Regions from separate parts of the Mechercharimyces mesophilus genome, predicted to be linked through region 3. Evidence: predicted binding sites of a transcription regulator. Region 3 holds the regulator's gene; each other region holds the start of a gene.
What was found. Region 3 encodes LexA, which represses DNA repair genes until DNA is damaged. Its sites were predicted from a motif close to CGAACATATGTTCG; they were not measured.
Positions count from the first base shown of each region.

Region 1: dinB (DNA polymerase IV) is a predicted target of LexA. The motif match lies at 5,528-5,541, and genes of this name have one in related genera.
Region 2: AC6RGY_RS00900 (YhjD family protein) is a predicted target of LexA. The motif match lies at 6,320-6,333, and genes of this name have one in related genera.

Region 1 covers NZ_JCBAPH010000005.1:37,121-44,785, forward strand. The annotation lists gene AC6RGY_RS12880 (ABC transporter substrate-binding protein) at 1-18, opposite strand, end outside; gene AC6RGY_RS12885 (MFS transporter) at 122-1,396, shown strand; gene AC6RGY_RS12890 (PadR family transcriptional regulator) at 1,974-2,531, opposite strand; gene AC6RGY_RS12895 (phytoene desaturase family protein) at 2,663-4,177, shown strand; gene dinB (DNA polymerase IV) at 4,408-5,478, opposite strand; gene AC6RGY_RS12905 (DUF6843 domain-containing protein) at 5,652-6,560, opposite strand; gene AC6RGY_RS12910 (VOC family protein) at 7,276-7,662, opposite strand.
Region 2 covers NZ_JCBAPH010000001.1:150,424-158,088, forward strand. The annotation lists gene wecB (non-hydrolyzing UDP-N-acetylglucosamine 2-epimerase) at 1-197, shown strand, start outside; gene AC6RGY_RS00870 (polysaccharide biosynthesis protein) at 190-1,176, shown strand; gene AC6RGY_RS00875 (dTDP-4-dehydrorhamnose reductase family protein) at 1,198-2,079, shown strand; gene AC6RGY_RS00880 (glycosyltransferase family 2 protein) at 2,039-3,247, shown strand; gene AC6RGY_RS00885 (alkaline phosphatase family protein) at 3,477-4,925, shown strand; gene AC6RGY_RS00890 (DUF421 domain-containing protein) at 4,956-5,657, shown strand; gene AC6RGY_RS00895 (CBS domain-containing protein) at 5,742-6,224, shown strand; gene AC6RGY_RS00900 (YhjD family protein) at 6,378-6,755, shown strand; gene AC6RGY_RS00905 (SGNH/GDSL hydrolase family protein) at 6,821-7,456, shown strand; gene AC6RGY_RS00910 (N-acetylmuramoyl-L-alanine amidase) at 7,522-7,665, opposite strand, start outside.
Region 3 covers NZ_JCBAPH010000001.1:1,044,760-1,052,424, forward strand. The annotation lists gene AC6RGY_RS05335 (glycosyltransferase family 39 protein) at 1-1,725, opposite strand, end outside; gene abc-f (ribosomal protection-like ABC-F family protein) at 2,136-3,707, shown strand; gene lexA (transcriptional repressor LexA) at 3,845-4,477, opposite strand; gene yneA (cell division suppressor protein YneA) at 4,680-4,961, shown strand; gene AC6RGY_RS05355 (Mpo1-like protein) at 5,124-5,441, shown strand; gene AC6RGY_RS05360 (DUF4129 domain-containing protein) at 5,541-6,776, opposite strand; gene AC6RGY_RS05365 (DUF58 domain-containing protein) at 6,773-7,665, opposite strand, start outside.

The DNA of each region.
Region 1 (7,665 bases), on a different contig from region 3:
GGGAGTTAACTTTCTCATCGCCATCCCTCCTGTTAAAAGGGGAAGTTTTGAATATGAAGATTCTCTTTTTATCCCTTTTAGTATAGGTCATACTAGATTCCAGAACAAGGAGGGAATCGACATGTTGAAACAACTCCATCCCAATATTCGCATCCGGTTGTTTATTACTTTCTTAACTCGTTTTGTTCATGCCATGCTGTTGCCTTTTATGGCCATTTATTTGTCTGAGCATTTCGGGGAAGAAATCGCCGGTGTGTTATTAATCCTGATGTTCGTCCTCTTATTCCTTTCCAGTATTTACGGCGGACAATTGACCGATGTGATCGGGAGAAAAAAAACGATGGTTATCGGCGAAACGACTAACGTCTTCGCCTTTTTCGGATTGTTGATGGTGAGTACCCCTTTATTTTCCTCACCCATCATTACTTATTTGATGGTTGTCATCAACCAAATCTGTACAGGGTTAATTGCCCCCGCGTCCGAAGCCATGTTGATTGATGCCAGTGAACCGGAAGATAGAAGTTATATCTTTTCATTAAACTACTGGGCGATTAATTTAGGCATGGTTACGGGTTTATTGATTGCCATCCTGTTATTTGAAAACTACTACTTCTACATGGTCATCGGTATCTTTGCTCTATCGCTTCTCACTTTGTGGTTAACGAGCGTGAAGATCGATGATACGTTCCAAGTTCATCATGAAAAAAGGACTCCTACCCGCATATGGAACCTAAACTCGCTCTTAAAACACTATACTTCCGTCATCAAAGACATCCCCTTTCTGTTTTTTACCCTAGGCGGGATTGCGATCGCCTCCATCGAACCACAATTATATAATTTCATCTCTGTGCGCATAGAAAAAGAGTTTCCTACCACCTTCTTTTCTCTATTCAATCACCCTTTCACGCTGGATGGGATAAAAGTGTACGGCTCGATCATTGGATTAAATACCATATTGATCATCAGTTTCATTACGTTAATAACAAAGATGTTCGCAGGAAAATCGCGCGAACTTCTGCAATATTCAGGGTTTACTCTATTTGGGTTAAGCTTTGCTTATCTCAGTTTTTCAAATTTCTTACCCGGGATTATTCTCGCTGTTGTGCTTTATACACTTGGCGAGCTCCTATTTATCCCAGCTCGACAAAGTTTACTAGCGGATATGATTGAACCCTCGCAAAGAGGGGCTTATTTAGCTGTCAATGGTTTTATTCTTCATTTTGGAAAGCTTTTTGGTGCAACTGGCTTAATCATTGGCGCACTGGTCGGTAGTACGGGGATGTGTATACTGATCCTATTTGCCACTCTACTAGCGATTCTCTTTTCACATATCGGGCTGCAAGGGAGAAAAAAGAAAGGCGACACCGAAGCCATCATTGCTTCCTCTCAGTCGTGAAAACCGGGGAAACAGCTAAAGGATTCGTTAAACTAGAAAAGAGCCGTGAGGGTTCCATAACTCCCCTACGGCTCTTTTTAAGCAATTCTACTACTCGCTATACGCTCTCTCCTGTTTCTATATTATTCCTCTAATAGGAAGGGAAAATGTGATATAATCAGATTAAATAAGGGCAGACGGGTCCGTGGTGGATGGCTAATCCTCCCCGTAGAAGGGGGGGAGATAGATGCTAGACACCATCCTACTTATCCTTCGGATTGTTAGTGAGGTTGTAAAGTTTGGTAAGTGGCTTTACGACCAGTGGCGAAAATATCGTGACACAAAAAACAATCCACCCACGGGCGCCTAAACCTAGTGGTGGACTGTTTCCGTAAGCTGTAACTCTTTTACGGGGACGCCATCTACTATGGCGTGTCTGCTCTCGCGACGGTAGGTGTTAGCGCACCTGCCGTTTTGCGTCCTCTTGATAATATGATACCACAATTGACTGTAAATTATCCATACTGTGCTTAAAATGAAAAGTGACCCGCCTATGGCCTCCAACAAGCGACCGGAATCAAAAAAACTCACCTCACGTCTACTCCTTCCGTTTTACTGCTAACTTCTCCATACTTTCTTCACACCATTGAATCGTGGCTTTAACAATGTACTGGCCGTGGGATAACGTCATCATCCAGTAATCAAAGTGTGGGTCTTCTTTTCTTTTTGTAAGGAGAAAATTCTCCATCGTATTGAGAGATTGGAGAATATCTTCCATCTTTTGTTGGTATTGAACGATTTGTGCGATGTTGTGCTCAGTATCAAGGTGTTGTCCGTAAAAAATCTTCAGCAGGAGTTCGTTTTTGTGGATCGGTATTTTTTCAATCGGCTTCTCCATCCAGTTTATAAATTCTTCTTTTCCTCGTTCCGTAATCGTATACACTTTCCGATCTGGCTTTCCATCCACCTTTTCAATATGATAAACGGCAAAGCCAAGCTCTACTAGTTTTTTTAAGGTTGGATAGATTTGTCCATAACTCTCCTGCCAAAAGTGTTTAATACTACTCTCGATTGTTCTTTTTATTTCATAACCCGTTGAGGGCGCATACATCAAAAGACCCAGTAAGGTATATGTCGTTTTGTTTTCTCTAGACATTTTTCACCCTCGCTTCACTTGTTCATGAATCTCCATAGTATAGCACATTTTTTATTTTGACATTTTTAAATGTTGCCTATATAATGAATCACAAAGATATATCTTTTTGATATAAGAGGAGGATAACAAGCATGTCAAACTACGATGTATTGGTGATTGGTGCAGGTATTGGTGGTCTCTGTGCAGCTGCGCGTTTATCCCAGCTAGGTCATAAAGTAGCTGTTTTTGAACACCACGTGCGTCCAGGAGGTTATGCAACCAACTTCCCGCGAAAAGGCAAATATGAGTTTGATGTATCCTTACATGCCATGGGCAGCTTAAGTGAGGGAGAAGTTTGTTATGAGCTTTTTTCAAAATGTGGAATGATGGATCGCCTTACCCCTCTAAAAAAAGAACATCCGTATACGGTTGTATGGGATGATGAGAAGATTACCATTCCTCAAGATCATGAGCAATATCTAGCACTTCTACAAGACTTGTTCCCACAAGAAAAGGAAGGGATCGCCAAATTATTTAACGATTTATATGCTTTTGGTCAAGAAATGAAATTCCTACAAGATTCATCGATCCCTAAAGCCGAGAAACAAGAGCTTTTTTTCAGTAAAGCCCCCTTGTTTATTCAATGGTCCCAGATGACCACCGCAGAAGTGATGAAGCAGTATGTCGATGACGAATCCCTCATCTCATTTTTCACCCTACTGTGGCCGTACTATGGTGTTCCTCCGCAAATGCTTACCGCCCATTACTTTTTTGTTCCATGGTTGGGCTACCACTTTGAAGGCACGTACTATATCAAAGGGGGGGCACAAGCCATTGCTGATGCATTAGCTGAGGTCATTCATGAGCATGGTGGCAAGGTACATTTGCGACAAGAAGTTACCGAGATTATCATAGAAGATCAAAAAGCAGTCGGAATTAAAACAAAGAAAGGGGGTACATATACAGGAAGATGGATCGTCTCAAATGCTTCCCCGCACATGACCTTTTCAAGGTTAGTGGATGAAAGCTTCACTACCTCCTCCTACCGTGAAAGTTACGAAAAAATGGAGATTGGACCCTCCATTACGCAACTTTATCTCGGACTAAACGAAGAGCCGGCAAAATTTCAACTCATTGATGAAGATATTGTATTTGTAAAAGAAAAAGATCCAAGTAAAGATTACCAGTATCTAAAGAACGGGGATTATCAAAAAGCCAATTTTGGGATCACCAATTATTATCAGTTAGATCCTGAACTCAGCCCAAATGGGAAGCCCGTCATAGTGACAGCCTTCATCGACTTTATCGAAAACTGGCCTGAGGATAAGAAAGAGTATAAGAAGCGAAAAGAAGAAGTCACTCAGTATTTGCTTAGTCAACTAGAAGAGCGTTACCCAGGAATCACACAAGCGATCGAAGTACTCGAATTAGGCACACCACGAACGATGCAAAAATATACAAAAAATCCCGCGGGTGCTGTATATGGATTTGCTCAAACGGTCGAGCAATCCGGACTACATCGTTTAGAAAAAACCACACCCATCGATCAACTCTCACTCGTGGGAGCATGGACACGCCCAGGGGGAGGTTACCAAGGTGCTATGGTATCCGGTACCAGTGAAGCCGAAAGAATCCACAAAAAATTGAGTCATCTGATAAGTAATTAACTCACCTTTCATAAAGCGAAAGTTCATCTCAGATTAGAGATATTCACGAAAAGCACCCCTCTCATTTGGTAGGATAAGAATGAGACAGAAACACCACCAAAGAGGGGTGCTTTTTGCTTGAACGAACAAACAAACTACCTTCTACAGGATCATTCCTGGTCCAATCCGCATTCGGTTCCTTTATCATTCTGCATGGCCCTTGTAAGGTAGTAGAAGAACACTTCTCTACCCTACTCCCACTCAAATAAGCTCAATTGCTGGTACGCTCTCTCGCGTGGTTCAAAATCTGCCACACTGATCCCCAGTAACCGTACTCCCTTCTCCTCTATAGAGAGCATGTCAAACATCGTACGAATACATGCCATTATCTCTTGCTCGCTAGTAATAGATTCAGGTACCGTCATTCTACGTGTGATCAGCTTGAAATCATGGAAGCGAACCTTTAAGACGATTACTCGTGCAGACAGCTTCTTGTCTTTTAACCGTAGAGATACTGACTCTGCTAATTTCTCTAGGATCGGCTGCATCTCTTCCCACGTAGTTGCATCAACGGCTAGGGTAGTCTCTCGTCCGATTGACTTCCGAACACGTTTTGGATTAACCGGGCGTTCATCCTCGCCTCGGACAAAACCATATAAAATCTCGCCTCGTTTGCCCAACACCTCGATGCATTTCTCTTTCGACCACTTCCTCAGGTCAGCCCCGCTTTGAACACTCATCGCCTTCAATTGTTTTTCCGTGACTGTCCCAATCCCCCAGAAGTCACCAATTGAAAGGACATCCAGAAAAGCTTGCGCTTGCTCTGGCGTAACAACCGTTAGTCCAGCCGGTTTCTGATAACCAGAGGCCAACTTCGCAATCAACTTATTGTAAGAAACACCTGCCGAAGAAGTCAGTTTTAATTCTTTTTGGATACGGTCTTTAACCATTCGGGCAATCAGCGTCGCCGACCGAACTCCTACTTTATTTTCCGTTACATCTAAGAACGCCTCGTCCAGTGATAATGGCTCAACAAGATCAGTAAACGTATGGAAGATCTCCATTACCTCCTGCGACACTTGCTTGTATAACTCCATGCGAGTCCGGATGAAAATGGCTTGGGGACAGAGGGTGTAAGCTCGTTTAGATGGCATCGCCGAATGGATTCCATACGTTCTTGCTTCATAGGAGCAGGTAGCCACTACCCCTCGACCATACGGATCACCCCCCACGATCACGGGTTTTCCTTTTAGATCGGGATTCTCACGTTGCTCGACCGAGGCGAAGAACGCATCCATATCGATATGAATAATCTTGCGCATAGGATTTAAGCCCCTTTATGAAGAGGATGTTCTTACCCTCTACCATACACAAACAAGCGTTCTTTTTCCAGTCCATCCAGTTCACGCCGTCCTCAAGATCCTCACATGAGCGAACCTTTCTATTCCGCAAATGAGAAAAAGTGTTTTGAAATGACCCATTTGATTTGGGCTGATTATTTTTCCTCACATGCACTTTCATTCGTGGCAAGAGGAGATATCTCACTATAGATTAAATAATCATACTCCTCGGTAAAAGGGTTTGCATGATATTCTTCTTCTGTCCCGTAAAAGAACGCTTCATACTTCATATAATCATGCGGATCATCTGACGTAAGTGGGAGCGCACTTCCTCGATGCCCCAGTACATACTTTATGCCCTTCTTTTTGTCGATCCAACTCCCTACTGCGTTTGCTTCCTTTATTTCACCATCAGCATTGATGGTGCGATAATCTACCTTCCCACCTAAAAACATCTCTTCATAAGACGTACACGTGAGGTACGTCCCCGTTTCATTCACACGAATCTGCCCCCAACCTCCTTCTTCCTTTAGCGGGGGTGCTCCTGGTACACTTCCCACGATAAATACCCATCCGGTGTAACCTTCGGGAATGGTATATTGCAAATTCTTCTTCTCTTCTTTTTCAAATAATCCCATAAGAAAGATGAAATAAAACGATAACAGCATAACCACCACCACAACAGGAATGTTGACCCAATAGAAGAGGTGTTTATCTCGTTTCCCCATCCTTTTCTGATGCCAACCTTGTTCTCCCAAATGAAACCCTCTCATCAAACCTTGATCAATAATCCAAATTCCCAGGGTAAACAGTGGTGCATAATAGCCTATCAGAAAAATAAAAGAAATAGATGCTACGAGATGCCACGAAAAAGAATAGAGCGTTGGGTACTTTACACGGTAGGCATTTACATCAATTAGGCTTGATATAGGATAACCATAGACAAATACCGCCAAGGTTGATATCAACGTCGCAATTGCCTCAAATCCTCCCCCTTTCACATTCCACAGAATAGCAAGAAGGACACTTCCAATCACTGCAGCTACCAACTTTCTTTTAAACATTCAACCACTTCCCGCTCATCCATTATTCTTTCTTTCCGCTACTTCCACTCTTCCCTCACACTCCCCCACCTTCTCACGAACGGCTGCACTATGAGTTGAAGTATCCGTTCCACCATCCACACTCCCATGGTGAAAAGAGGTGCATACATCCCAAAGAGGAAGATAAACGGTAACGAGCAAACGATATGCCAAAAATAGGAGTAGATCGCTGGTAAATCGGTTTCATCTGTTCCTTTATCAATAAGAAGGGATAACCAAAACATAAAGAAAGTTATCATCGTAGAAAATAGAAATGCAGGTAAGACAAAGTGATAAAACCATAGAACGAAGGTATATGCTATCAGAAAAGTTATGGTTTTACTGATAATACGAATCATAATCAATGTCTCTCCTAACAAATGAAGATTGAGTTGAGAGAAGATATTCCTTCCTCTCTCTTTCCTCATGTTAAAGGAGAAACAGAAGAGACGGCAGTTCTAACTTTTGTAGAACCGAATAGGCGTTCTTTATCACTCTTTATGAAAGAGCGTGATCCATTCCCGGAACAAACCACGACATCTACTTGGTCATTCATTCATTTGAATCCCTAATCCCTTCACCTCCTTCAATCAAAAATAAGAACAGAAGTAGCTGGGCCACTTCTGTTCTTCCATGGTAAGCAAAAAATAATCAGCATGGTAAAGCACATGCCTCATCCTGTGCAATAACCCCTTCCTCAAGACCCCGCTCTCTCTTGATTATCCTCTATCTCAATGATATTTAGCGGGTGTCCATCCGGGTCATACACATCAAACATGGTGTGATGACAATGAGAGGAAGTCCATTCTTCCAGCTTGCTCACCTTATATCCACTCTTCTTTAAAGCTTCCCACATGGCTGAGGCATCCTTTACCGTAATATTGAAAAGTGGTCTATCTAACACTTCTACCTCATCCGACTCACTTAAAGTAAGCAAAGGATGCCCCTCAAAATTTGCTTGGCGCTCTCCTTCCCATTCTTCTATATCCCGTAGTGTGAATCCCAAGTGGTTAGTATAAAAGTGAATGGCTCTCTCCAAGTCTTTCACATGCAAAAATAAAGCTCCTATCTTTGTATCACTCAATAC
Region 2 (7,665 bases), 890 kb from region 3:
GAACGACGGAGCGCCCTGAGACAGTCATCTGTGGCAGCAATGTTGTGTCAGGTGTGGATTCTGCGGATCAAATATGCGACTGCGTTGAGATGATGCTGGCATCGAAACCGACATGGGAGTGTCCAGAAGGTTATGAAGAAAAAGATGTATCTACTAAGGTTGTTAACCTGGTGTTAGGGGGAAAGTTGCATGTTTAAAAACAAGAAAATACTGATTACGGGTGGTACGGGGTCATGGGGACATGAATTAACACGGCATCTGTTGCGGGAAGATCCGCAAAAAATCTTGATCTTTTCTCGGAACGAAGGAGCACAAGTACTGATGCAACAGGATTTTTCTCATCCTCGTCTTCATTTTTGCATCGGTGATGTGCGCGATCAGGATGCAGTGATGAATGCTTGTCGAGGGATGGACTATGTTTTTCACTTGGCGGCGTTAAAGCATGTTCCCATCTGTGAAATGCAGCCCGACGAAGCTTTAAAAACGAATGTAATGGGAACAGAAAACTTAATCAAGGCAAGTATTTATCATGGAGTGGAAAAAGTAATCGATGTTTCGACGGATAAGGCTGTTGACCCAATCAATTTTTATGGAATGACCAAAGCTTTTGGTGAGAAATTATGGATTCGCGGAAATGAACTGAATGCGAAGACGCGCTTTGTGTGTATCCGAGGTGGAAATGTCCTTGGGACTAGAGGAAGTGTTGTCCCTCTTTTCAAGAAATGCTTGTTGGAAGGTAGAGACATTCCGATGACATCTAAGGAAATGACTCGCTTCTTTTTAACCCTCCCTGAAGCAATCTCCTTATTACTGCGAGCATCAGCCATTTCGATAGGGGGAGAGACCTTTGTGATGAAGATGAGAACATGCCGGATTATTGATTTAGCCCATGTCTTAATAAAGAACTTAGGCTCACAGTCGACATCTATTCGAGAAATAGGAGTCCGTCCAGGAGAGAAGATGCATGAAGTATTGATCTCCAGTAATGAATCTCCTCGCACCTATCGTTATAGCAAACATAGTTATGTTATTCTTCCTCAATCCCCTTCTGCGGAGTTAATTGAGCGTTACGCTTGTTTGCCCAAAGTTGATTTCAGGAAATATGACTCCAACTCTCATTTTATGTCCCATTCCGAGATTGAAGATCTACTAAAAGAAAGCGAATTACTCGATTAATCAATCAGGGGGGAGATTCGATTGAATGTTCTCGTATTGGGTGGAGCAGGTATGGCGGGCCATATGATCGTAGATTATCTTCGTCGCCATGGGCATCAAGTATGGGAAACGAGACGAGTAGCAAGCGAGGTTCCTCAATGTCTGGAACTAGAGGCTCCAGATGAAAAGAAATTGATCGAAATTTTGGATAGAACGAAACCAGATGTGGTCATTAATGCAATTGGACTCTTAAATGAAAGAGCAAACAAGCAAAAAGAAAGAGCGCTATTGATAAATAGTTTACTGCCACATCAATTGGTTCGTTACAGCTCCGCCTTCGGATATCGGCTTTTTCATATTAGTACCGACTGTGTTTTTTCTGGAAAGCAGGGTGAATACAGTGAACAGGACAATCCGGATGGAGGCTCTATCTATGGATTAACCAAACGTTTGGGTGAAGTATCGATTCCCCCTCATTTAACCATTCGGACATCGATTATCGGACCTGAATTAAAAGAAGGGATTGGTTTGTTCCAGTGGTTTATGAAACAACAAGGGAAGATTCAAGGATATCGGCAGGCATTTTGGAGTGGAGTGACAACGTTAGAACTAGCTAAATCCATTCACTGGCTCACATCCCGATCAATAGGAGGTATTATCCACTTAACCTCTCCACTGAAAATCTCTAAGTTTGAACTGTTACAAATGATGGCGGAGGTATTCGAAAGAAAGTCGGTTTGGATAGAGCCAGATGATCGAGTACAAATCAATCGTAGCTTAATATGTACTCGTCCAGATTTCCCCTATAAAGTCCCTTCGTATTACATGATGCTAAAGCAATTGCGAGAGTGGACAGAACATGCTAAGCGAAGGGAGTACTTCGATGAAAAAGCCGGATGTAGGGATTGTCATGCCCGTATATAATCAGGTTCCTAAATATTTGTTCGCCTCTTTAAGATCGATTCTTGCTCAGTCTTATCGCCAGTTTATTTTGTACATTGTTGATGATGGGTCCAATAAGCAGACCAAAAAAATCCTTGCTGATTTTGCGAAACGTGATCCTCGAGTGAAGTTGAGGCACAATAAAAGGAATAGAGGAGTAGCAGAGTCATTAAATAAAGGCTTTGCTCCAATGTTCGCAGACCCAGATATCCGCTATTTGACTTGGATCTCGAGTGATAATACTTATTACCCTGGTTTCATAAGCCAATTACGTCGTCTATTGTCTACAGCTCCGGAACATGTTGGGATGGTATATAGCTCCTTTCGACATGTGGATAGTAGAGGCAAACCGCTTAAATGTAAAAAGTATGAGAGATACGCAAAATTGCAGAAATTAAATAAAGAAGAGTTGATCCATTTTTGTTTTGTGGGTGCCTCGTTTATGTATAAAAAAGAAGCAGCAAAAAAAGTCGGCGCTTATCGTATGCCCACAATAGAGGATTATGATTACTGGTTGCGTTTAGCAGAGGTTTGTGATTTCTTATATTCCCCAGTGAAATTAATGGACTATCGCGTATGTTCTCCTAAAAGTGTGTCTGCTCATCTAGAAGAGCTTGAAGCTCACCGTCATTGGCGCAGGGTAAGGTGTGAAATCATACAGCAGACGAGAAACAGACGAGGGATTCCAATAGACACAACGATTCTCATTCCGGTAACAGCGGTTTCTTCTACTACAATTGGACAACTAGAAACACTGTTAGAGGGAGTCTATCATCATATTTCTGTATGGGTTATCGGGTGTTCTCTACCGGAAAAAAGGTTAAAACAGATTGAAGCTAATTTGAAGAAAGTGAACGACCCCCGCGTCACATTCCTTTCATCCACGCATGGTTACGTTAGGGCCCTGTTTGAACAAGTGAAAAAAGTGAGAACCCCCTTTTGTATGGTTTTTGATCAAGGGCTGAAACATAAAGACTCTCTTTATCATATGATTAAGCTGTTGAAAAAGGAAAAAGATTTGTTTTACCATTCTTCACGTAGGAAGCGCAAGCTGATTGATGCGATGAAATCGAGACAGACAGGGTTTAAGAGAGATATCCTCTACCGAACGAAAGAACTGCATTCTTTGCTGCATGGGAAGCTTCGTTGAGCTAGTGAATAGATCCCAATGATTGTGTATAGATAAGGGAATGGTGGAGAGGATAGAGGGGTACAACTACCTGAAAAGGACATCGATCATGTTGATGATTCTACTTTTTCTGTTGCTTTTATGTGGAGGCATATTCTATTGGTATTTCTGGGGCTCCAGATTAAAAAGTTTCGCGTATAGGGGCGGTCTTTCTCCTTCTTCACAATCCAAGAAGAAGGTTATTTTTCTCATGTTGGACTCGCTCTTATCCGATGCAATTGACGAAGGCATTTCGAGCGAGCAGCTACCTGCACTCGCTTTTTTTATCGAACGAGGTCAGTACCATAAAAATATGATTAGCTCTTTTCCAACAATGTCCGTTTCGATTGATAGCACCGTATGGACAGGGGTATATCCTGATCAGCATCAGCTTCCTGGCCTTGTCTGGTACAGCGAAGAAGAGCAACGTATAGTCAACTATGGGACGGGTCCTACAGAAGTAATGGTTAGTGGAGTGGGACAAGTGGTGAAAGACGGGATTTATCACCTGAATGAAAAGCATTTAAGTCCGCAGGTAACAACGCTGTATGAAGAATTGGCAGAGCGAGGGATGGAGACAGGATCCATCAATGGTATGGTTTTCAGGGGAGCCGTACGTCAATATTATACCCTACCATTGGGATTGGCTCAGTGGACTGGTCTTCCACAGTCGGTTAACCTCAAGGGGCCAACACTTTTCACTTATGGAGGGCTGGCGAATCCCTTACATGCAGGTGTACACTTACCGACGGGTCCCTTCCATCAATTTGGATTCACGGATGAGTATGCAGAGCAAGCGATTTGTTATCTCATAAAAAAACAGTGGTTGCCTTCGTTTTTAGCCGTTTATTTTCCTGATATGGATCGACCGATTCATCGAAAAGGAACAGCGGCAGCCCTGACAGAACTTAAAAAATTAGATGAACGTTTGAGGCGGATCTTGGATACTTTTCCTTCCTGGGACGAGGCTCTGCAACAAGTGACGTGGATTCTTAGTGGCGATAGCGGACAGACAAACATTCTTCCGCAAAAGAAAGATTCCCTTATCTCTCTCGTTACACCGCTTACTTCCTATCGACTCTTAAAACCGGGAGATGAAAAAAGGCGGACAGCGGAAGTTGCTCTTTGTAATAATCAGCGAATGGCTTATATTTACGCTTTGCAAGATCATCTCTCACTAGAAGAGTTGGCGCACGCGTTTCATGAGGAGGAACGAGTGGACGTGCTTGCTTGGCTGGAGGGTGACTGGGTAATCGTTCTTTCACCAGGGAAAGAGGGTCATTTTTCTTACCGAGAAGGAACGAACTGGAATGATCCGTATCAGCAAGGTTGGGAGTTGAAGGGGAGGGAGGATTTCATGGATCTCTCGTTAGATCGAGAGACAGGAAGTCTGACGTATGGACAATTTCCAGATGGATTGAGGAGGCTTAAGGCCGCACTATGCTCCCATCAGGGACGTTTTCTGGTGATCAATGCGAAGCCGGGGTATGAGTTTTCTACTCCATATGCTCCTCGGCATACAGGTGGAGCTTCCCATGGTTCCCTACATAGCCAAGACTCCTTTGTCCCGTTGATTGTTGCAGGAAGCGAGGAGTCACTCTCTTCTGACCGCTTGGTTGATATCAAGGAGTTTCTTTTACGGTTGTATGATAAAAGATGAAAAATGGGGAGGGAAGGAGGAAACCGACGATTGAATGCCTATTTTGAGGTCTTTATACAGACTGTCCTTGCATTTGGTGGCGTTCTTGTCATCGCTCGTATTTTAGGGAAGCAACAATTAGCCGAAATGACGTTTTTTGAGTATATCAACGGGATTACGTTTGGATCGATTGCTGGGAATTTAGCAACAGATTTAGACCAAGTAACGGTGCACCACTTCTTTGGCTTGGTTCTCTTCGGCCTGCTTACCTGGTTGATGACCTTTATTTCTCTCAAAAGCAGAAAGGCACGTCGCCTATTGGGTGGAGATCCGGTGATTGTTATCCGCGAGGGAAAGATCTTAGAAGAAAACATGAAGAAAATGAGAATGACGGTCGAAGAATTAATGCAACTGTTACGTGAGAAAGATATTTTTAATGTATCTGAAGTTCATTTTGCTATCTTTGAAAATGATGGTGGCATCTCAGTGATGAAAAAACCGGATTATCAGCCTCTTACACCACACTCCATAGAGCAAAAGCAATCGTCTCTTTCCTCCCCCCTTCCACAAATTCCGATGGAGCTGATCGTAGATGGGCAAATTATTTATGATAACCTCCATTTGAATGGAAAAAACGGAAAGTGGTTGTTAGGGCAATTGAAAAAACAGGCGGGTGTCACTTCGATCCAAGAAGTTTTCTATGCGGCAATGGAAAGTGACGGGAAGCTTTTTGTGGATCTGCGTCGGGATTAAAAAGAAGAGATAGTCTTGTAGCATAAGGGTGTATGAAAATCGACCTATAGGAGAACATAACCACAGAAAAGGAGGGAAATTGTTATGCATCAACTACAAGACATTATGACAACCAATGTCAACACCGTTACTCCACAAGACAACATTTTTCAAGTAGCTACTATAATGAAGCAGCAAAACATTGGTTCGGTTCCCGTTGTGGAAAACGGAATGTTGAGTGGCGTGGTTACTGACCGTGACTTGGTTTTACGGGCAATCGCAGAACGCAAACCCAACTCCGCCACGGTGGCAGACTTTATGACTCCCAATCCGGTAGTGGGTTCTCCAAATATGTCTGTCGATGAGGCAGCACAATTGATGGCGCAGAATCAAATTCGACGGTTGCCGATTGTGAACAATGGTCAGCTCGTAGGCATTGTAGCCATCGGTGATTTGGCTGTTCGTCAGCCCTATGCAGATAATGCTGGAGTGGCGCTAACGAGCATCTCCACTCAAGGTCAAACTTATGCTTCACCAAACCAAGATCCTGCTCCGAATGCAAATCCTCCACAACAGCCCCTGATGTAATCAAGACGGAGTAGTTAATCCCGCCTTCTAGGCGGGATTTTTCATGAACGATCGGTGTATCCACATGATAATTCCCATAAAGTAACAGATAATAAAAAACATACGTTCGTATATAATGGATAGAAAGGCCGATGAGAATGAGGTGAACGTTCATTGCTTCTATATCCGGCAGAATACGATCAGTTTGAACGAGAAGTAAAACGAGTGGTGGTGATGGAGGTATTGACGCGATCCCTGCAACATGATCAACAATGGATGGACCAATCTTCCTTTAAAATGAGGCGTGTCTTCAAAGAGTGGCTCAGGGAGGCGGAGAGAGAAGCGACAAAAGAGCTTATTCAAGGAAGACGTGCCCTGCGTAGAACGGGAGGAGAGATCCTGCGGATTAGTCAATTAAATGATGTGCGAGAAGTGGATGCGAAGTTTCGAGGCTTCCTTTATACGAAGCGATATTTTAATGCTGTTTTGCGGGCGGAATGTGAAACTTGGCTAAGTGATTGGAATAAAAGCGGGAACAGGGTTACAAGCTAAGTGTAGTGGGCCTGAAGGAGACACTGAGGAACAGCGATTGGAAGGAAGGAGGGAGTAAGGAAAAGATGAACCGGGTGATGTACCTTGCTCTGGGCGATTCATTGACTGAAGGAGTCGGAGCGGAGCGAATAGATGGCAACTTTCCACAGCAATTTTTCAAGCATTTGAGTTGCTCCGAACAATGTATGATGCGAAATTGGGGGGTATCAGGCCTTACTTCTGATGAATTGCTCCACCTGCTAGAAACACCTGCCATAAAGCGGGTCGCCCCCTTGGCTTCTCATATTTCCATCACGATTGGCGGAGGCGACTTTATTGATCTTTATCGGAGCGGGTTGACGATGCCCAAAATTTATCGCACCATGAATGCGGTGCAGGAAAGAGTAAATGATACATTGTCCACTCTCCGCAGATCAAATCCAGGAGCTACTATTTATTTACTTGGGTATTATGTGCCTCGTCCTGCTTATCAGATATCCCTTCCGTTGGCAGCGTATTTGTTGCGGAAGATGAATCAAGCGATGAAGGGGATTTGCAAAAAATATCAAGGGGTCCTAGTGGATCCTTTCGATTCTTTTTTCCATCGGCAGGAGTATTTTGCTGATGATGTTCACCCGAACCAACTGGGTTATGATGTACTGGCGGAGTTGTTTGCACAGTCTGCTTGTCTTCTTCCTCACAAGGAACCCTCTGTGCAATAAGGAGAATATGATGAAAAATCCTGCTCATGGGCAGGATTTTTATTTGTTCATCTGAGAACCACGGATTAATCGAGTACGATGAAGGCATCTGTAATACCAATGTTTTTGATGCGAGCAAGTTGTGCCTCAGCATTGTCTCGCTCGGCGAAGGCACCTGCCTGCACGCGATAATAAAGGGTTCCATTGATGGTTGTGGGCAGAATGAAGGC
Region 3 (7,665 bases):
TAGCCCCGTTTCGATGATGAGAGGAGAGATTTCATCTTGACTTGCCCCCAACACGAGAATATCTCCTTCGTCGTACTGAGAGACCAAATAGTGGGTGAGCGTCTCATTAAACACACCCAAATCCCGCCCACGATCTTGGGCTAATTCTGGACCTGCAATAGGTAAACTGGCATTCCCTCCATAGAGGGCTGGAGTGAGCGCCCAATATACAGGAGCAATCAAGATGCCACTTATGGTGAATAGAAGAGCTATCCGCTGCAACGCTGGTTTTTGTTGTCGAATAAACAAGAAACCTAACACAGCACCTGCACCCACGGTTAAGACAAGAATGACTGGAATCAACCATGTACGAATTTCTTCGTAGGAGGAGACAATCCCAATATGATAGAAAGCCGTACCTAGTAATGCAAGGGGTAAAAACCACTTCTTTGTAGGAGTTTGCTCGCGGAAGTCGTTCCACATCGCAATCAAACCAGCTCCTGCTAATGCAGCAATGCCCGGTGCTAACATGTTGAGATAGTAGCGGTGATAAAAACCTGCATAACTGAAGAACACGATCATAGGAGTAAGCCATATCAACCAGAACAGGGCCATCTGTTGGGAGGGGCGAAAATCCGATATTCTTCTCCATGTGGCCTTATGAATGAGTACAAAGAATGAAAACAGCGTAAACGGCAAGAACCAACTGATTTGTCCGCGCAATTGCTCATTTACTAGACGGAGGATACTGGATTCCCCACGCTCATTGCCACCACCGCCTCCGGCTCTCCCATGTCCATCTTGTGCAGGAAGCGGATTCTGTAGAGAAGGTGTCATTGCTCCTTGGTTGTGGTCTCTTTGGTTTGGAGCTCCTTGGACCTGCTTACCACCCATGCCTCCATCACCGTGATTTCCTTGTCCAAGGCCAGCAGAAGGAGGACCACCTGCACGGTTGCCACCACCCATGCCTTCCCAACGTGACATTCCATTGTGACCAAAAATAAGCTCCATTACCGAATTGGTTTCTGTACTTCCCACATAGGGGCGTTCCTGGGGGGAAATCGTGTCGACGGTGAGGGCCCATGAGAAGGAGAGTAGGAGGATCAGTACACCACTAGTGAATAGGTGGCGAAACTTTGTCATCCAAGTCTCTTTGGCGAAGAGCAAATAAGTGAGGGACCATGCGGGAAGGATCAAATAGGCTTGGAGCATTTTAATGTTGAAACCGATGCCGATGAGAGCGGCTGAGATGAATAGATAACGCACTTGTTTCTTTTCGATTGCACGAAAAAGTAACCATGTTGCAAGCAATAAGGTGGCCACTAGAATACTATCGGGGTTATTCGTGCGAGAGACCGCCACGGTGATGGGAGTCGTTGCAAATAACAATGCCGCAAGCAATCCTGCCCTCTTTCCAAATCTTTTACCTACCAAGAGATAGAGCATAAATGTGGAGAATGCGCAAGCGAGTGCTTGCGGGAAGAGGAGTGCCCATCCAGAAAAGCCGAAGATATGAGCCGATAGCGATTGAATCCAGAATGCAACAGGGGGTTTGTCCACTGAGAGCACACCAGCTGAATCATACGAGGCAAAAAAGAATTGATGCCACCCTTCCAACATACTCCGTACGGTGGCGGCATAATAGAGATTGGAGTATCCATCCTGTCCGATAAATAGGAGATTGAGAGCAAACGAAAGGCTGATAATAAACATGAGTGGAATCGACTGCTTGACCTGCTTCTTCATCACTGTTCCTCCCGGGTCTTCCTTCTGAAAAGCCCTTTACCCCTAAGAATAGAGTAGGCAGATGTCAGTAGGATGTCAGTAAGGTGTCAAGCGGGCGATTTCAACGAATCCTTTAGAGCATGCAGGATAGGATATTTCATTGTTCAACCTTGTGAAATAATTTGTCTTTGTGTTATACTTTCCCTATTCATGATAGAAAGGGTGACGTTGTACAGATGATTCTCTAATCCGATTCCACTGAAAAAAATCGTTTCAGTTAAGGAGTAATCTTTGCGGATAGAGATACGTCTGTGCAATGACAAAGCAAAAACGGAATCATTATGTGCATTCGCGCCTAGTGAAGATGGCCTGTTTTTGCTTAAAAACTGCGATGACGGTCTCCTGTCCGAAAAAAGACAAGGAGGCTTTTTATGTTGTTACTACAAATAAAAAATGGAAAGAAAAGTTGGGGAGAACGCCTGCTTTTTTCGATTCCCTCCCTTCAAGTATACAAACAGGATCGCATTGGCATTGTTGGATTAAATGGGAGTGGAAAGTCCACCTTATTCAAGGTTTTGATAGGCGAAGAAGCATTGGATGAAGGGAGCGTTATCCGGACATGTCAGGTCGCCTCGATTTCTCAATGGAATGACAAGAAACGGGAGATGAGTGGCGGGGAACAGACACGAATGCGTATTCATGAGGCTTTGGGTTCACCCTCCGATGTATTGTTAGCAGATGAACCAACATCTCATCTAGATCAGAAGGGAATCGAGTGGCTCAAACAACGATTGTCCCGCTATCAAGGGGCCATCTTACTTATCTCTCACGATCGCCAATTATTAGACGATATATGTACGACGATTTGGGAGATTGAAGAGCAGACAGTCTCTGTATTTAGGGGGAATTATAGCTCCTATCAAGAGCAAAAAGAAAGAAGAAGAGCCCGACACATTGAGCAGTATGAGCAAGCTCAACTAAAAAAGGAGCAATTAGAAAAGGCACTCCGACAGAAAAGGGATCAAGCGATACGGATGATAAAGCCTTCTAAGGTAAGCACGTCGGAATCCAGAATGCAAAAAGCAGGGAAAGGTTCTCAACAAAAATCGATCCACCAGTCTATACGCGTGTTAGAAGCTCGCCTTGCAAAATTGGAGGAAATAGAAAAACCTCTTTCCCTTCCGCAAATGAAAATGGTTGTTCCGCGTGATCTCTCCATGAAAAAAAGAATTCTTGTCCGTGCTGAAGGCTTTGCCGGACAGCGGGAAGGAAAGAGTTTATGGGAACCGAGTGATTGGATCATCACTTCTGGAGATAAAGTAGCTGTGATCGGTGAGAATGGATCCGGCAAAACGACTCTTTTGCAGAGGTTCTTCCATCCAGATTCTACGCTTCGCTTATCTCCAGAAGTGAAGCCTGGATTTTTTCAGCAAAACCTAGATATCCTGGATGAAGAACGGACGATATTAGAAAATGTTATAGAATCAAGCATATGGGATCAATCCCTTGTTCGTACTTTTTTAGCACGCCTCGCGTTTCGTCCGAATGATTGGCAGAAGAAAGTATCCCTCCTTAGTGGAGGTGAAAGGGTGAAGGTTGGACTGGCTAAAGTGTTCCTGAGCGATATGAATCTTCTACTACTGGACGAAGTCACGAATTACTTAGACTTGGTTGGAATGGAAGCTGTAGAGGAATGGATCACTCACTTTCCTGGAACCGTCGTTTTTGCTTCGCATGATCAACGGCTTCTACACAGCGTAACCACGAAAGTAATCCATTTAAAAGGCGGTAGAATCCAAACTTTTACAGGATCATGGGAAGAGTATAAGAAAAGGGAAAGTAGTCCGCAGTTGAAACCACAAGCGACAGAGAGCAGAAGAATGATGATTGAGCATGAACTTGCAGAAGTGATCAGTCTGCTTGCTACCAGTCCTTCGCAAAAGGAGGCGTTGGAAGAACGCTTTCAGCAATTACTGTGTGAGAAAAAACAGTTCGAACAATAGGTTCATGAATGCGCATAATCGTATTGGAGATATCCGATTCTTTCATACGCAAACACCTTACATCGGCTAAAATAGAGACAAGCCCTGAGGTTCCAAAAGAGCCTCAGGGCTTGTCTCTATTTATTTCAATTTTCTTCTTACATGCTTGTACGTAATAGTCCGATTACTTTTCCTAAGATGGTTACTTGAGGAAGAAGGAGGGCTTCCATTTGATCATTTTCCGGCTGAAGTCGAATATGGTCTTTTTCTACATATAAACGCTTCACTGTTGCTTCGCCTTCTTCCGTCATCGCAACGATGATATCTCCATTATTAGCCGACTGTTGCTGATGCACAATCAGCTTGTCCCCGTTTAGAATACCGGCATTGATCATACTTTCCCCTTGAACGGTAAGGAGAAAAACAGCATCTTTGTTGCCGATCATTTGGAGCGGAAGCGGTAAGTACTCATCCACATTCTCTACTGCTGTGATAGGCTCACCAGCTGTAACCTTCCCAATCAAGGGAACAAGCACTGACGCATCCTGTTGCTTCACAGAATCATCTCCGGAACGATGTGGATCGAGCACCTCAATGGCCCGTGGTTTAGTAGGATCGCGTCGGATGAATGCTTTTTCTTCCAAGCGAGCAAGATGCCCATGCACAGTGGAGCTAGACGCTAGTCCAACTGCCTCACCGATTTCACGAACCGATGGGGGATATCCTTTTTCTCGTACTTCACTTTTAATAAAATCGAGTATGGCTTGTTGACGAGCGGAGAGTTTTGACAATGTGCTCATCTCCCTTCAGTACGAATAGTGGACTCAGTTATAGGTGAGTTGCTCTTTTACCAAAGTATACATGAATGTGAAGAAAAGCGCAAACATAAGTTCGAAAAACCCCTTGACGGAACGTAAGTTCTAGTATAACGTTATAAGTACAAACATATGCTTGTACAAACTAGCGGAAATGAGTGAAAGGAGCGCGTGCTCATTGATTCGAAACCGAAGGACAAGCTTACTATTGACCCTCTTAGGCTGTTTCCTTTTCTTTTTCTTCATTAGAAGCGAAGTGATCGCCAATGACCCTCTTCCCAACACAGTTGAAGTGAAGGTGCAAGCAGGGGATACACTATGGGAAATAGCACGAGTTCGTTCCGATGAGAGCACAGATATTCGGGAGGTCATCGCCGATATTAAAGAGATAAATCAGATTCACGACGGAATCATTCATCCAGGTCAAACCTTAAAGGTGCCATTGAGCAAAGGGAAATAAAAATAGCAGTCCTCTTTGTGTTCCTAATTCGACACAGGGGAGAGCGATCCTTCTGATTTGGCGAAAGTTCGTTCTCCTTTTATTTTCTTTATTTTCTGAAGCAGGTTTTTATGCAGAAAGAGCAAATAGAAGCATAGTGTAGAGTAAAAAGGAGGAATCTCAGTGAACATCCAGAGCCTACTAGAAAAATACCGTGAAGATCATCAACATCCGGTGAACAAACTGACACATGCCATCGGCATTCCGATGATCGTCCTCTCTTTACCGTGGTTTTTCTTTCAATGGAAAATAGCACTCCTTTTATTTATCATTGGATGGATATTGCAATTTGTTGGTCATGCCTTTGAAGGGAAGAAACCATCGTTCTTTTCCAATCCTCTGTTTCTTTTTGCAGGGGTACTTTGGTGGATTAAAAAATGGGGGAAGAAGGAAGAGAGCACTAGCACTTCAAATGAACATTCGCCTTCTGGACAAAAATGAAAACGCTTTCAGATTACGGCCATAAAAAAGCGATGCCTATGATGGCATCGCTTTTTTCGTTCAGGAAGTGAAAAAATCACTTCCTGTTCATGAACTTTATTACTCCTTACGGCCATATCGTGCTTCGATATATTGATCGGTCAAAGGATCGATTTCGGGAGCTATCGAGGGGTTTTCTTTTTTTAAGCGAACAGCGTACTCTCTCGCCGTCTCAGAATGATCTCTCGCTAGTCCCTTTGCACGCATGCGCTGAAGGAATTGATCATATTGCTTGCGAACCCTTCCTTCCAAAGGACTATAGGGCCAGGTAGAAACACCCACATTTTTTCGGAATTGAGAGAACGAAAGAAAAGAACGCTCTTCTATCTTCTGATTCAGCAAAGGAGGAGATCCCTTCGTTTGACGATGCTTAATTCTCTTCATAATCCATATAAGAGCTGGAACAAAAAGTGAAGTGAAAAGGAAATAGAGCCAAATCGGATTCTGACTACTTTCCTTTTCAGGCGGTAACTCAGCATCTCCAGATGTTAACATAATTTCACAGTTAGCCAATTCTTCCTCTGTTAATTCGGCAACTTCATCCGCTGTTACATAAAGGACACAGTCGGATGTATCTGCCCCAGATAAAGGAATTAAGGAGAAAAGTGACTCCGTTCCTCTCCCGACGATATAGAAAATGGGGCTCAGCAAAATACTGAGAGCTTGTAATGCTTGGTTAACTATTTTTCCACCGCTGAGCACAGATAAACAGAAGAGGAAGGCAAGCAACAAGAACCATATCACGAAAAAGGACCCGTTCGGTCTCCGTGTTTTGCTATCTTCCTGGATTACACGATTGGCATAAAATAAAGCAAGTGTCCGCACAAGAAAAAAAGAGAAAATCATTGGGACGAGGAGTGTAGGCAGTCCATCTTCAACCGTATAGATCCAACTTGTTCCACTCATGATCAATAATATAATGAAGTCGAGCTTCATGGCATCAACCAAGTGCTCACGCAAAAACCTTTCATGGTGATGTGCTTCTTGTATACGGTACCAAAAGAATAAACCCACTATCCCTTGAATGAAGATCAATGAGGGGTTTTGCCAACCGCAAATCCACTGATATCCAACCCAACCACCGAAAAGAGTAAGAGCATATAGCAGGGTATGAACGCGGATCGATAGACGACGACTGAGCCAATGATAAGTACCAGCTATCAAAAACAGTAGACAGGCAAACCAAGGAAGCATTCGTATTCCTGCAAATACTCCACTGCTGAGGAAACCGAAAATAACAGTGGCTAATAGAGCGTGACTGAGTAAGGCGAGGAAAAAGAGTGTCTGATGCCTCATGAAGATTTCTTCCTCCCTTCTCCTTCTAACGGATAAAAGGTGACAGGGTCAGACCAACCCTCTAAGAGAGGAGGCGCGGATAGGCGAGACAAAAAGATTACCTTTATCTCGTGGCCTTGGGCTTTGAGAGACTGCAATTCCTGTGCCAGACCTTTCTCCCAATAAGAGGTCAGAAAGATCACCGTATGAGCACCCTCTTCTCCCACCGTTACCTCTTTTACAGCGGATAGTCCAGGAGATGGAGCGAGAGAACTTAGTTCACCTAGTAATTGATGTAAATGGTGAAAATGACTCAATCCAGAACCCAGCTTCGTTTTCAATCTAGATGATCCCTGGTAAGAAAGATTGGATACCAAGCGGTAACGAAGGCCGATCTTCTGTGCTTGTTGGCATAATGTTGCTGTGATCCGACACTGTTCATTGATGATTTCACGGTCTGTCCCAGACCAGTGAGGATAGTGCGTTTGCCCGTTAAGTATAAAGGTGAGAGAAGCGTCTGCTGTGGTTTCAAATTTCTTAACAACCAAATTCCCTGAACGAGCCGATGCTGTCCAATGAATCTGCTTAAATGGATCTCCTCGCTGATAAGAACGAATCCCTTGAAATCGAGTGGGGTCTTCATTGTACCAGCGCTTAACAGATACTTCTCCAACGAGTTGTGTCAAGGGCATAGGTTGATGAAAAGAAATAAACCGTGGTCTTACTAGTACCTTTGGGAGATGACTCATTTCCAATCGTTCATATCTCCACCCGATTCCATCGCCAATCTTCGCTTCAAATGATGACAAGGAGTGTAGCCCTCGTTGGTAACAGGTAATAGGAATGAAACGCTTTACCCGTTGACGTGGGAGAAGGTGGGTATAAAAGCGCACACCTTTTTCATCTTCCT